Regions from separate parts of the Agarivorans sp. QJM3NY_25 genome, predicted to be linked through region 1. Evidence: predicted binding sites of a transcription regulator. Region 1 holds the regulator's gene; the other holds the start of a gene.
What was found. The regulator MetJ, encoded in region 1, represses methionine synthesis genes. The targets are predictions, from matches to a motif close to TAGACGTCTAGACGTCTA.

Region 1 (7,656 bases):
CTCGTACTGGTACTATGTTCCTAGACGTATGTGACAAATGTCACCCATTCTACACTGGTAAGCAACGTAACGTTGATACTGGTGGTCGTGTTGATCGTTTCAACAAAAAATTCGCTGTATTGGGCAAAAAATAAGCCAGCCTTATTTAAGCTTTACAGTAAAGAAAAAGCGCCGAAAGGCGCTTTTTTTGTGTCTGGTCATGATGCGAATGAGATATAAAGCAATTTTGCTCATAGCAGATTTGTATTTATTTTCGCTCAAATCGTTTTTCAGAAAGTCGCTTTACCTTTTTTGAGTTTTAGGGTTTTGCCATATAGCTAGATCTATAATGCTTGTCGTTGCCATCCACCATTTTTGGGCAGGTATAGTTTTGTCAGTTCAATTTCTCTTTCTTAGACTTTTATTTCGAAACAGTAGTAAAAAGTTGTACCGATCTGTGCGGGAATATCAGTTGCTTGTAGGGTCACTTTACCTCTCTTCCCTGACAGCACTGCGTTATTTGGAATAGTTTTTCAGGGCGTTCCTTTGTAATTCTTGACTGTCCATATATTCCGTAATCGAGAATAGTTGAAGAGATTTCAGAGCTTGTTTCTGTGCTCGTGCATCCTGAGAGAAAAATCAGGGGCAGTGTAGAGTAGTATCATTCTTATACTTAAAACATAATTCCATTTTCGCTAAGAACCGTAGTTGCAAGTGAATAATAAGCAACTTGGTAGTTATGTCGAATGGATTACTGAATTGCATTGTCTAGACGACCTTGTAGCTCAGGGGTTATTACGAAGCTGTTTGCCCTGCAACAACGCCCTTTCTATCTAAGGTGATTGAGTAAAAGTAGTCGCCTCTATGTTTTTAAATTCACATAACCTTTCTTATTATAATGTTTTTATTGACATGCACTTTAAATTCAATAGGTTATGTTTTTTTGAGAATGTTTAAGCGGAATGAATCTGTAGATATAGTTTCTTTATTTAGAGGGAGAAAACCATATTGAATTTTTGAAGGATTGTGTTGGGACGTTATATAGCAGTGTCAACAGTCGTAATTTAGAATTAAACAATTAAAAGGAATTTTTGCAATGAAAATATATTTTCAATTTGTAGTTAAGGTTATTTTAATCTGGTCGATTGCTGGGTCAAGCATTGCGGCAGTCATATTTACAGATGATTTTGATTCTGCCGCATCTCCTTTATGGGGAAATGAACAGGGTAGCTGGAATGATAAAGGTGGTGCATACCAGTCTACATCAGGGAATCAAGCATTTAGCTTGTTACCGACAGATTTAAGGGATTTTTCTGTTGAATTGGATATTAATGATGTATGGGATGGCGGTGTAGTTCTTCGTAGTTCATACAATGGGGGGCTTTTTAACGGAATAGCCTTAATCACAGGAGGTCTTGGTGGTGGAGGTACCGGGGTTTACTGGCACGAATTCGTAAATGGTGGCAATTCACCAGTTTTAAAGCATTCTGGTGCATTATTCCCATCTAAAAGTGATATTCATTTAAAAATCGATGTGTTCGGAGATACCTACTCAGCATTTGTGAATGGTACTTTGGTCACTACCTTAACTAGCAGTTTGTACAGCCAAGGACAAGTTGGCTTGTTTAATAACAGACTCGGTCAAAGTTTCGATAACATTAGTGTTTCATCTGTTCCCGAGCCATCCACGATATTTCTTGCGGCATTTGGTATTGCTGGCTTATGTATGCTTAGACGAAATAAAAAGTCATATAAAGTACAAGCAAGTGCTTAACTCTCTGCCGTGGGCGGTTGTTCCTGCAAGATAAGTGAGCTTATTCAAAAGTGTTTGTCTAGTATTTAACAAAAAAGCCGCTCAATGAGCGGCTTTGCAAAATCTTAATCTTCTTTATCCAATTCAGCTTCGGTGGCTTTTTCTAAGGCCGGGTCGGGTCTATCTTTTTGTAGATCGGCATCATCGGGCAGGGGTTGCCCAGTGTAAGCGTGTAAAAATGCTTCGCAGAGCAACTCACTGTTGGTGGCGTGCCGTAGATTGTTAATTTGTCTACGGGTACGCTCATCGGTCAGTATTTTCAATACTTTTAAAGGTATTGATACCGTTATTTTTTTTACTTGTTCGCTTTTTTTTCCGTGTTCAGCATAAGGGCTGATCCACTCACCATTCCAATCTGTCGACATACTTGAATACACACCAAACCAAAGAAACCCTATTGTAACGGGGGAAAAGCCACTTAGCAATCCAAGAGCAAAGACATTTAGACGTCTAGAAGTGTTGACGTCTTTATGGGGAGTGGTAAAGTGGCAGCATAATTAGAGGGAGTCAGTGAACACATGTCATTAAAAGATCTTCACGCCGCCACCATTGCGGTTCGCAGTGGTATTGAGAGTGATAGCCAACACGGAGCGGTGGTTCCGCCAATTTATTTGTCGAGTAATTATAGTTTCGCCGATTTTAAGCAAAAGCGGCAGTTTGACTACAGTCGCTCTGGTAATCCAACCCGTCAAATATTAGCCGATGCGATTGCCAACCTAGAGCATGGTGCAGGGGCGGTGATCACCAATACCGGCATGTCGGCCGTTCATTTAGTGACCGCTTTGTTAGCGCCTGGCGATTTGTTGATCGCACCGCACGATTGTTATGGCGGAAGTTATCGCCTGTTTGACAGTTTGGCGAAGAAGCAGGCCTTTGAAGTCGAGTTTATCGATCAAAATGATAGCGAGAGCTTGCAAACCGCCCTCGCCAAGCAACCAAAGTTAATTTGGTTAGAAACTCCCAGCAACCCGTTATTGCGGATTGTGGATATTCAAAAAATAGCTCAACAAGCGCATGCTGTGGGGGCTTTGGTAGTTGTGGATAATACGTTTTTGTCGCCTGTATTACAGAATCCAATTTTACTGGGGGCCGATATTGTGGTGCATTCGGCGACTAAGTATATTAATGGTCACTCTGATGTGGTGGCGGGTATGGTTGTGGCAAAAACTGAGTTATTGGCAGAAAGCTTGAGCTGGTGGGCGAATTGTCTAGGTTTAACAGGCTCAGCCTTTGATTCCTATTTAACTCTGCGGGGCTTAAGAACTCTGAAAGCACGGATGAATGTTCACCAACACAATGCTCAAACTATTGTTCAATGCCTGCAGCAGCAGCCTTTGGTGTCTGCGATTTATTATCCCGGCTTAGCAGAGCACCCCGGTCATGCGTTAGCCCAACAACAACAATCTGGCTTTGGTGCTATGTTAAGCTTTGAAGTTGCGTTAGATGAAACTCAAATGGTGAAATTTTTGAAAGGCTTACAGTTGTTTTCTTTGGCTGAGTCTTTGGGCGGGGTAGAGAGTTTAATCGCTCATCCTGCAACTATGACCCACGCGGCAATGTCGTCTGAGGCATTGGCTGAAGCGGGAATATCGGCGCAATTGTTACGGGTATCGGTTGGTTTAGAAGAAGCTGAAGATTTAGTGAATGATTTACAGCAGGCATTTGCCAATCTTTCGGTTGGCTAAAAGTTGTACAGGAGAACTTCATGTCGGTAGTTAATAGACATGTCCATAAATTTGGTGGCAGTAGCCTCGCTGACGCTAGCTGTTTCAAACGAGTGGCGGGTATTGTTGCGCAGCATTCACAAGCGCAAGATCTCATTGTGGTATCGGCTGCGGGTAAAACCACCAATCGTTTGTTGAATATCATTGATTTGGCGAAACAAGCCGATAATGCCGCTGCGGAAGCCTTAGCTGCTTTGATTCAGTTTCAGGCGCAGCTAGTTAAAGATTTATTGAGTGAATCGAGGGCGCAAGTGATCGAGCGAGAGCTTGTCGCAGAGCATCGACAAATTGCTCATTTGCTAGAGGCGGAGATTAATGCCTTTATCATTAACGAACTACTCTCTTATGGTGAGCGTTGGTCAGCAAGATTATTGGCTGCTCTTTTAAGTGAACAAGACTGTGCTGCGGAATGGATGGATTCACGACAGTTTTTCAAAGCCGAATTAGCGGCCCAACCGCAGGTAGATGTTGCGCGCAGCACCCCCTTGTTGGCGGCGTGTTTAGCGGATAAACCCGCTTGCCGAATTGTGGTGACAGGTTTTATTTGCAGTGATAGCGAACAACGCACGGTGACGCTTGGGCGTAATGGCAGTGATTACTCTGCAACCGAATTGGCGGCTTTAGCCGATGCTGTCTCGACCACGATTTGGAGTGATGTTGCGGGAATTTACAGTGCCGACCCGCGCTTAGTGAAAGATGCTCATTTGTTAGATCATTTAGCTTTAAATGAAGCCGCTGAATTATCAAGGATTGGTACCTCGGTACTTCATGCTCGAACGCTAGAGCCGCTGGCTCGCTCTCGGCAACGCTTAAGCTTACGTTGTAGTTATGCTCCCAATGATGGACAAACTCAAATCCATCGGAAAGAAGCCAAAAAAACCGCCGCAAAAATAGTCACCTCGGTGGATGACGTGGTGTTGTTAGAGCTGACATTTACTGAACATTTCCAGCAAAATGCCAGCGCGCTGTTAAGTGCGTTGGCAAGTGTGCAGCTGGCCCCGACCACGCGTCATAAACATACTGAAACTGGCTCGCTACGGATGGCCTACACGCGCGAGCTAGTTGCGGAGGCATTGACCAAGATTGACCAGTTGGCGGTGCAGTATCAGGTGCAACAAGTCGAACGTACCGAAGGTTATTGTTTAGTGGCCTTAGTCGGCGCTGGGGTTTGTGATAATCCTCAACAATGTTACTTGTTCTTTCAGCAACTAGCCGAGCAACCTTTAGAGTTTATTCATTCCAGCTCCGATAAAATGAGCCTGTGTGCGGTAGTACGTAAAATTACCTTGGAGCCAGTATTAATCGAGCTTCATAGTAACTTATTTAAACAGCGCCGTAAGGTTGGTGTGGTGGTGTTTGGCAAAGGCAACATTGGGGCTCAGTGGCTGAGCTTGTTTAACGAGCAACAAAGTTTGTTGGAGCAACACTATAAACTCGAGCTTTGTCTCGCTGGAGTGTTTACTAGCCAATCAGGACTACTCGATTTTGCTGGCTTGAGCCTTGCGCAAGCCTTCGATGATAGTTTAGCTAAGCCCTTGTTATGGCCGGAAGTATTGGCGCAACTGAAGCGGCATCCTTTTAATGAACTAGTGGTGTTGGATATTACCGCCAGTGAATCCTTAAGCGCGTATTATCATGAGTTTGCCAAGCTTGGTCTGCATTTGATTACCGCCAATAAACTTGCCGGAGCCAGTGCTTCAGCGAATTTTGAGCAGCTCAGTCAGAGTTTTCGTGACCATGGCTGCAAATGGTTAGCCAATGCCACGGTTGGTGCGGGACTGCCAATTCAGTCTAGTATTCAGCAGTTGCGGCAAGCGGGGGATCAGATCCTTGCTATTTCTGGAATATTTTCCGGTACTTTAAGTTGGTTATTTCAACAATATGATGGTTCTAGTCCATTTTCTGAGTTGCTGGTGGATGCGCTCAATCAAGGGTTGACCGAGCCCGATCCTCGAGATGATCTTTCGGGTAAGGATGTGCAGCGAAAATTACTGATCTTAGCCCGAGAGGCTGGTCTCAAGCTTGAGTTAGCGGATATTCAATTAGCTTCTCTGGTGCCAGAAGCCTTAGCAGAATTAGAACTTGAGCAGTTTATTGAACAGCTGAGTGATTTAGATGAGCCGATGTTGCAGGCGGTGCAGGATGCCCAGCGTCAAGGCAAGGTGATCCGCTATCTCGCCAGAGTCGACCATCAGGGCAAGGCTGAGGTCGGTTTACAGGCGATAGATGCACGGCATCCATTTGCCAATCTCAAACCCTGTGACAATGTTTTTGCGGTTGAAAGTCAGTGGTACCAGCAAAATCCTCTCGTCATTCAAGGTCCCGGAGCAGGCAGAGCCGTGACCGCAGGAGCGCTGCAAGCCGATTTAGTGAGTCTTTGTCAGTATTTGGCTTAAGTGAATTTAGCGTTGTGGCTTTGCTCGAGCTGTTTCGCTTAGATTTGAGAATTGAAATCTCACATAAAAAAGGCCTCCTAAACAGGAGGCCAAACAGGGTATATAAGGGTGTACAAACGTGAGAAGGTAAAGTGCTATTTAACTAGCAGCAAGCGCCCACTCAATCCACTTACTGCTATTTCGAAATGGTCTATATCAATGACGATCTCTGCGCCTGTGATTAAGTCGATAAGGGTACGGGTATCATCCAGTAAATCAGCGGCCAGACGGACCTTTTTTTCATCTGATGAAACGTTTAATAAATACACAATTTGCTGTTCTTTAGTCGTTTTTAATACGGCTAATAGATCTTTGTCGGCGTAGAGGTTCTGTACGCTACCTTGATATAGTGCTGGATTATTTTGCCGAACTTCCATCAATTGACTAACATAGTCCATCAGCGCTTGCTGTTCACGACTTGGGGTGAAACCATCGGTGACCCCTTTTATATGAGCGCTGGAGCGAGCAACATGGTCGTCACATAAACCTTGTGCTGCGCATACGCTGTTGTCTACTTGCGCGGCAAAGTTGGCAACTTCATCACCAATCTCATCACCGTAGTACAAGGTAATCGGTCCGCTATAGGCGGCCATATAAGAGAAAGCCGCTTTATGTCTCTCCCAATAATGGCTTAAGCCACCACGCTGAATCAGATCGCCGAAGCGAACTAAATCATGGTTGCCGAGCATTAAATTAGCTTGGGCGTGATCAGGATAAGAATTATGATCGTTCCAGCTGGCGGTTAAGGTGCTGGCATCGTGATCCCCTGAGCCACTTTCTTCTACCGCTAAGGTCTGTACGAGCGCATAACGACGGTTAAAATCGAAGGCCGAGGGCAGGGCTGGAGACGAATTACTGCCATAAGCGCTAGCTACGATTTCACTATTCCCATTCCATACCTCGGCAACCATATAGCCTAGGGTGCCCCATTGATTTCCGTTGATCTGGCACTTGCTGGCCTTGGCATTGTTGGCACTGGCATCTTTGACGGTTTGATGAATTTGTTGCCAGGCACTGAGCGGGACTTGATAGGCTTGGTCTAAACGCCATCCGTCTAAACATAATTCGCTGGTCCAGTACTCCGCCACTTCCTGGTAAAAAGCGAGGGTATCGCTGTTGGTATAATCCACAGGGTTTGAGCCACCAGCAGGGCTGAGCCCTTTTGGAGAAGTGACAAGGTTGCCTTTATGGTGGCCAAAAACCCCATCAAAGAATACGTATAAGCCTTTTTCATGAGCTTTCGTGACTAACTCTTCAGCCAGCGCTTTGGTCCCGAAATTAGGATCAATCTTAAAGTAGTTACTGGCAAAGTAACCTGTAGCATCTAGTTTGTCTGTCCATTCATCTTGGCCGTTGGTCGCAATAGACTCAAAGATCGGGGTGAGCCAGATGGCATTCATGCCTAAGGCTTTAATGTAGTCAAGAGAATCAATAATTCCCTGCAAGTCGCCGTTGTGATGGCTGGTGCCATAACCAGCACCATAATCAAACGAGCTATCTCCATCAACAAAGGATTCGGTCATGACTTGATAAATGCGCAAATCACAAAATTCACCAGTGGCGTTTTCACAGGGCAGGCGTTGTTGAGCACTCTCGGCCGAGCTGGTGATGTTGATGGCGTCATTGGTTGGTGTGGTGCTATTTCCATTTCCAGCATCACTGCCACCACCACAAGCACTTAAGCCGACGATGATAGAGATCGATA
Region 2 (7,656 bases), 1.6 Mb from region 1:
TTCATCCTTAAACAAACAAAAGGTGCCATCGTGATCATGCGGAGTTTGGCTTTGATTTAATGGCGTTGATGAAATTTTAATTTAATCAACTTTAACTAAGCTACAGCCTACACTCTAATATGTAAATAAGTTGTAAATTGGTTTGCTCCATATATTGCTTTTAGTCTGATGATTTTTACGAATCAAGTTGATTTCGAGGGTTAACTAAGTGAATATCTTTCGACTTACTTGCTAATTATGTGTTCCGGTGATGAAACGCTCTATGTTTAAGAGCCACGACTGATAAGGCTAGATCAATATGGTGTTCGAGCTGCTGCTGATTTTTCTTGGAGCTTTGGCTTTGTTTCTATTCCGTCGAAGTTCCAGTGAGCGAGAATGGATGGATTTACCTTCGTATGATGAGTATCTGTCAAGTCATCCAGAGACAGCTTTAGCGACTGGTGCTCAGTGTTTCCATTGTCATAGTGAGCAAATTTGGGAGTATGGCGTGGATAGCCTTATGGATTATCGGCGTGAAAATGTCTGTTTAGCTTGCGGAACTCGCTTATGGCGGAGCGAGCAAGAAAGCCTTACGAAATAAGCCAGCGACTGCTCGCCCATCTTCTTCAAACTTTTCTCCACTATAGCCCATTGATCATTGTTTGTGATGACCAGCCAATTCGCTTAGGCCATCTTTCTATATATCAGATATCCTAAAATACTTGGTATTGCTTGGTATTGCTTGGTGATGATCTTCACTCTAGCCTTGATGCTTGATTGGGCTGGCACGCCTTCCATTCTAAGTGGAACCTAATCTTGCGGCCAGATAACTAGATAAACAGATAGATAACTAGACAGCCACCGCAACTAGCGATTGTCCTTCGACAGTTATATCGTTTTAATGGTCGAGCATTCGGTGAATGGCTTGGTTTCGTTAGGTGTCTTTATATGCCTCGGCCAAGTGTGCTTGCGTCCGGCTTGTTTGGCCAAATACATCGCTTGGTCGGCGCGTTCTAACCAGTCGTCAATGTTTTCGCTGGCTATCACGCTGGCTACGCCTGCACTAAAACTAATGGTTTGTTGATTAGGAGGAGCAGAGGGCTGGGCGAGTTGTTGTAGCAGCTGTTCACTGACGTGGTAGGCTTGGCTAAAATCTGTGTTTGGCAAAAGAATGAGAAACTCTTCTCCGCCAAAGCGAAATACTTGATCGCTGACTCGTACATTGTTTTGTAAATAAGTGGCAAACCAAACCAAAACTTTATCCCCGACATTATGGCCATGTTGATCATTCACTTGTTTAAAGAAATCGATATCTAACATGATGATACTACTGACAACATTGTTATGTTTATAGTGTTGTTTTGCGATTAGTAGTTCCTCGTATAGGGCGCGGCGGTTATAGCAGCGAGTCAGGGTATCCTTAAAGGCGAGTTCTTTTAATTCGGTGTTTTGTTTCATTAGTAACCGAGCTAAACCCCAAGCAAAAAAATGTGACACGATTACGCTAAGGCTAAAGCGCTGGGCGATATGGCTGCCCAAGTGCTGAAAGCTTAATCCAATCGCTGCGAGACTGAGCGCCATAACGAGACGCTCGGCCAGTTTTAAGGGCAGGCGAACAAAGCAAGCTAGAATTAATGGCGGAACAAAAAACTCACCATGCATTTCGGGAAGAATTAAGGCCAGCAGTACTGGTGGAATCGCTAATAATAGAAACCAGAAATCGGCGACTTTATAATCTTGGGAGTTGGGCCGAGTGAGCATTAAGTAAACCGATGCCAGCAGAGTAGACATGCAAGGGAGAATGATGATCCCAAACAAAAAGTTATTATAGAAAATATGATGGATAGAAAAATACACGCAGGGAAACAGCCCAGCCACGTGCATCATTAGACTTATTTTCTTTTCTGGAAAATTCGCGGGAGCCCATTGAGATAACATCAGGTTAACGGTCCCTTCTTGGTTGTTGGTTAATCCTTACTGAATAACCATACTGCCTTTTAACTGTAAACTTAAGTTGTCACTTTAGTCAAATTATTGATTATATTTTTTTGACATTACCCTCACCGTTCTGATGCCCGGTAATAATTTGCAGGTTTGCTGTTGTAATAATTGTAAAAATGCTTGTAAGGCTGGGGCGTTTCTCAGGCTTAATGGGTAAGCTGCGTACATTGGTCGCCATAAGGCTTGCTGCAATGGCAGGGCACATATTAACCGTTGTTTTACATAGTGATCAACTGCCCAATAAGGCATCGCGGCAATGCCCATATCAGCGGCTACCATTTGCACTAACATCGCTGGATTATCGGCGTGTTTACGGTGTTTCATCTGAAGATTCTCGGGCGTTAAAACAAAGTTGTATATGTCTAAACGTTGCGGATTTACTGGGTAACTGATTAGTGTATGTGGACAGAGATCAGCGGCGCTAAGCTCAGTTTTACTGCTGAGTGGATGCGTTAATGGGCAAATGATGACCATTTCATATTCGAATAGAGGTTGGTAGTGGATGTCCTCCTGCGGTGAAACTTGAGAGGTCAGCAATAAATCAGTTTCGCCTTGCTGTAATAGCGGCAGCCCATCGTAGTTTAGGTCTTGGCAAAGGTTACTTACAACCTCTGGCCAAGCTTGTTTAAATTGTTGCAGGCTTGGCAATAACCATTGGAAACAAGCATGGCAATCAACGCTGATGTTGAGCCTGCTTGAATGCTGGTTGCCGCTAATTAATGTTTGTTCTAGCTGGCCTATAAGGGGCAAAACCTGTTCGGCGAGCGCCAGCACTTGCTTGCCGGGTTCGGTTAATTGTATCGCTTGTCTTTTCCTAAGTAGTAAGTGGACGCCAAGCTTTTGTTCCAAACCCTTGAGTTGATGAGAGAGAGCCGATTCACTAACAAATAGTTTGGCTGCGGCGCTTTTCATCGAAGGGCTGCTGGCAAGGGCTTGTAGGCTACGTAAGTGTTTAATTTCTAACATAAGTTCAACAGAGTACCAGTGCTATTAGCGATTAAGTCGCAAGCTTAGGAGCTTGGACTTTGCTTGTATAGTTAGCGGCGATTTTAGTTTCCTTAAATTGAATTAAATTCATTTTAAATGCTCTTGATGTTAAATCATGGCTGTATACGTAGTCCTAACTTCCATTTTATGCTTTCTAAATTGAATTTAATTCATTTTTGTTTGAATACTTTGCAATTGTAATTGGCGGCTTCGCTTGCCAGTATGGAGCTGTATACATCTAGACGGCTAAAAGGATTAGTTTATGACTATCACACATATTTTGGGTTACCCCCGTATTGGTAAACAGCGTCAGTTGAAGTTTGCCTTAGAGGCATATTGGCGGGGGGAATCTTCGCAACAGCAGTTACTGGAAGTGGGGCGGCAGATCCGCCAACAAAATTGGCAAGCTCAGCGAGACAGTGGTCAAGCTTGGGTGACCGTTGGTGATTTTGCTTGGTATGACCAAGTGTTGAATACTTCCTTATTGTTAGGGAATCTACCACAGCGCCATCGCTCTGCTGAACTAAATTTAGACACGATGTTTGCTATTGCCCGTGGTCAACAAGGTTGCGGGTGCAACCATGCCGCATCGGACATGAGTAAGTGGTTTAATACCAATTATCACTATATTGTGCCGGAGTTTTCTGCCAATAGTGAGTTTAGTTTGCAATGGTCACAATTATTTGACGAAATTAAAGAAGCCTTGGCTTTAGGTCATAAAGTGAAACCTGTGTTACTAGGGCCGGTGTCCTATCTATATTTGGGGCGCAATGATGTAGCCTGCAGTGAGCCATTCGAGCGGGTCACTTTGCTACCGAAATTAATCCAGGTCTATCAGCAGATCTTGCAAGGTATCGCCGCGCTGGGGGTTGAGTGGGTGCAGCTAGACGAGCCTATCTTAGGTTTAGAATTAGAAGCGCAGTGGCAAGATGCTTTATTGCAGGCCTACAACAGCCGTTTAAGTCCCTGTAACTTATTATTAACTAGTTATTTTGACGATGTCTTAAGTAATACAGGGCTGATTAAGCAGCTGACGGTAGATGGTTTACATCTCGACTTAAGTGCTAGCGCTGAACAGCTTGAACCAATATTGAGTGATTTTCCCGAGAACTGGGTATTGTCGGCTGGCGTGATCAATGGTCGTAATGTATGGCGAGCCAACTTACCCGTCTTAGCTGAGCGCTTGGCAGCGGCCAAGCAACAATTGGGGGAGCGTTTATGGTTGGCCAGCTCCTGTTCGCTGTTGCATAGTCCGATTGATTTGAATGCTGAAACCGAGTTAGCCGAAGCAAAGCCTCGCTTGGCCTTTGCCGAGCAAAAGTTAGAGGAATTGCAATGCTTGGCTGCCGTGATTGATGGGGATGCAGCGGCTCAGCTTAAAGCTCAGCAATATAGCGCTGCGGTGCAGGCGCAAAGCCTTGCAACTGAGGGAGAACTACAACAGCAAATTCAGCAATTCTCCTTGTTACAGCGAGAGCGTGGGCAAAGCTTTGCCCAGCGCCAAGTTATTCAGCAGCAAAGTTTAGCCTTACCTGCGCTGCCCACGACTACTATCGGCTCATTCCCTCAGACCACCGAAATTCGTCGCCAGCGGCGTGAGTTTAAGGCTGGTTTGCTAAGTCCAACAGACTATCAGGCGGCCATCGCCGAGCACATCCGGGAGGCGATCAAGCGTCAAGAGAGGCTTGGTTTAGATGTATTGGTACATGGCGAAGCTGAACGCAACGATATGGTGGAATACTTTGCCGAGTTACTCGATGGCTTCTTGGTGAGTCGTTTTGCTTGGGTGCAAAGTTATGGTTCTCGTTGTGTGAAGCCGGCGATTATTGTTGACGATATTAAGCGCAGTAAACCCCTAACCGTTGCGTGGGCAAGCTATGCACAATCGCTGACGCAAAAACCGGTAAAAGGCATGTTAACGGGTCCAGTAACCATGCTGACCTGGAGCTTTGCGCGTGAAGATCTGAGCAGAGCGCAAATCGCAGAACAGATTGCTGTTGCTTTAAATGAAGAAGTGGCCGACCTACAACAAGCGGGGATCCAGATCATTCAAATTGATGAGCCTGCGATCCGTGAAGGTATGCCTTTAAAACGCAGTCAATGGTCTGCTTATTTAGATTGGGCGGTGGCCGCTTTTAAACTATCGGCGGCCAGTGCCAAGCCGGAGACGCAAATTCATACCCATATGTGTTACAGCGAGTTCAACGATATTATGCAGGCGGTTGCTGCCTTAGACGCAGATGTGCTTACTATCGAAACCTCACGCTCGGCAATGAGTTTATTACAGGCCTTCGAGCACTTTGCCTATCCAAATGAGATCGGCCCCGGGGTTTATGATATTCACTCACCCAACATTCCGAGTGTTGCAGACATGAAGGTATTGATTGATAAGGCGGCCAAATGGATCCCTTGGCAACGTTTATGGGTGAATCCCGATTGTGGTTTGAAAACCCGGAATTGGAAAGAAACTGAGTTAGCTTTGCAAAACATGGTGCAGGCGACGAAGGAGTTACGCGCCAGCTTAGTTTAAGCTTTGCTTAAAGCCATCGCTTAAAACCCTTGTTTATTCGGGGGTATTTGAGCAATGACTTCGGCTGGCTTTGCACCTACACTCAGGGTTTAAGATCCCTGTAGTGAGCATCTATGCCCAAGGCAAAATTTATTTCTGGTGATATTTTTCGGCACATTGTGTTGATGTCCTCCACTAATGCGATCGGTTTAACGGCCTTATTTTTGGTTGATTTAGCCGATCTGTTTTTTATTAGCTTGTTGGGGGAGGCCGAGCTTGCTGCCGCCGTGGGTTACGCTGGTACGATTGCTTTTTTTACCACCTCTTTTACGATTGGTTTGTCGATCGCTATGACCGCTCTGGTCTCTAAGGCGATTGGCCAACAGGATAAAAGCCGCGCTCGTCAGTTAGTGACCAATGTGCTGGCAACGGGTTTTTTGATCAGTAGCTTGGTGGCTGGCTTAGCGTGGATCTTTACCCCCGAATTATTAACGCTAATTGGTGCGAAGTCGCGTACCCATGCCTTGGCGGTAGAATATTTACATATTTTATTACCTTCTTTGCCTATCTTAGGCATGGCGATGAGTGCGGGGGCAGCGTTGCGCTCGGTGGGGGATGCAAAACGGGCGATGTGGTCTACTCTCGCTGGCGGTGGGGTGAATGCCTTACTCGACCCCTTGTTCATTTTTGCTTTAGGCTTGGGCTTGCCGGGCGCGGCCATCGCTTCGGTTGTCGCACGCTTTGCGGTAGCTGGGGTGGCTCTGTCCGGTGTGATCAGTAAACATCAGCTAATCTCTGCTTTTCGTATTGGCGGCTTGATTGACGATTTACGCGGCATTTTAAAGGTTGCATTGCCAGCGATGATGACCAATGTTGCAACCCCAATGGGGAATGCTTATGTGACTGCCGCGATTGCTCACTTTGGTGATGCTTATGTGGCTGGATGGGCGGTGGTTGGGCGGATCATGCCAGTTGCCTTTGGCATGATTTTCTCTCTGTCGGGAGCGATTGGTCCAATTGTTGGGCAAAACTTTGGCGCGCATGCCTACCCTCGAGTGAAAGAGGCGCTCAGTAAAGCGCTGTGGTTTAACGTGGTTTATGTACTGGCCATTTCTTTGCTGCTGTATGGCTCGAAAGACTTGCTGATTGCGGCCTTTGGCGTGAGTGGTGATGCAGCCTCGGTGATTGATTTTTTCTGTACTTGGGTTTGTTTCAGCTTTGTGTTTAATGGGGCCATGTTTGTCGCCAACGCAGCGTTTAATAATCTTGGTTACCCAAGTACTTCAACCTTGCTCAATTTTGGTAAAGCGAGTCTTGGGACGATTCCTTTTGCTTATTTTGGTGGGCAGTGGTTTGGTGCTCTAGGTGTACTCGCGGGCCAAGCTGTGGGGAGTATTGTATTTGGTTTGCTTGGCTTGTGGATGGCTTATTACATCGTGACTCGGGTCACCAATAAACATCTTGCGAAGCAACAGCTCGAGGCGCAAAACCTAGAGCCGCGGGTACCCTTAACACCATTTTGTTCAAGTCGTGCTTATATGTGTGCCGAAGCAGAAGTCGATCAATTGAACGATCCTGCACCTACGCCTAAATAAATCGGCTGGTGAGATGATCGTGATGATTGCTTGGCATTGCGAATTAGCAATAACCAGCTTCGGCTGGTTTTTTGGTAAATGCGCTTCGGCCGGGAAGGGTTTGAACTGCTAGATTGGATAAGCCAGTAGAGTTGACTTCTGTGGTGAATGCCAGTAAACATCCTTTAGCTCAGCCATTCATGAAAAATACTAATTTATCTGTTGATTGAAACGGATTGGCTTGGTTGGTTTTGCTAAGCGCTATATAAGGAAGATTTGTGGAGAGGGAAGCAGCGGTGAATATGTTGTTATTTGATTTGGACGATACTTTAGTCGATGACGGTGTCGCTACCAGTTTGGCGGCCGAAGCTTTATTTCAACACTACTGGCCAGAGCAACAAGCTCAGGCGCTGCAGCATTGGCAACGGGCCTTAAAATTATATTATCCGGCGTTTTTACAAGGCCAGATGAGCGCTGCAGAAATGCGTCAAGCTCGTGCCCGGGAAGTGTTACAGCAGCCGCAACTGAGCGCGGCGCAAGCGGAACAGGTTTTTGAGTATTTCATGCAGCAATATATCGCATCAACCCAGCTTTATCCTGATACTC

Region 2: the regulator MetJ is predicted to act here: its motif matches at 3,199-3,216, upstream of metE (5-methyltetrahydropteroyltriglutamate--homocysteine S-methyltransferase).

Annotation. Positions count from the first base shown of each region.
Region 1 is NZ_CP194041.2:4,399,502-4,407,157, reverse strand. It holds gene rpmE (50S ribosomal protein L31) at 1-134, shown strand, start outside; gene ACRRSW_RS20165 (PEP-CTERM sorting domain-containing protein) at 1,076-1,753, shown strand; gene metJ (met regulon transcriptional regulator MetJ) at 1,858-2,157, opposite strand; gene metB (cystathionine gamma-synthase) at 2,311-3,477, shown strand; gene metL (bifunctional aspartate kinase/homoserine dehydrogenase II) at 3,498-5,912, shown strand; gene ACRRSW_RS20145 (alpha-amylase family glycosyl hydrolase) at 6,047-7,656, opposite strand, start outside.
Region 2 is NZ_CP194041.2:972,172-979,827, forward strand. It holds gene ACRRSW_RS04465 (hypothetical protein) at 299-580, shown strand; gene ACRRSW_RS04470 (GGDEF domain-containing protein) at 868-1,917, opposite strand; gene ACRRSW_RS04475 (LysR substrate-binding domain-containing protein) at 2,011-2,946, opposite strand; gene metE (5-methyltetrahydropteroyltriglutamate--homocysteine S-methyltransferase) at 3,230-5,497, shown strand; gene ACRRSW_RS04485 (MATE family efflux transporter) at 5,611-7,071, shown strand; gene ACRRSW_RS04490 (HAD family hydrolase) at 7,329-7,656, shown strand, end outside.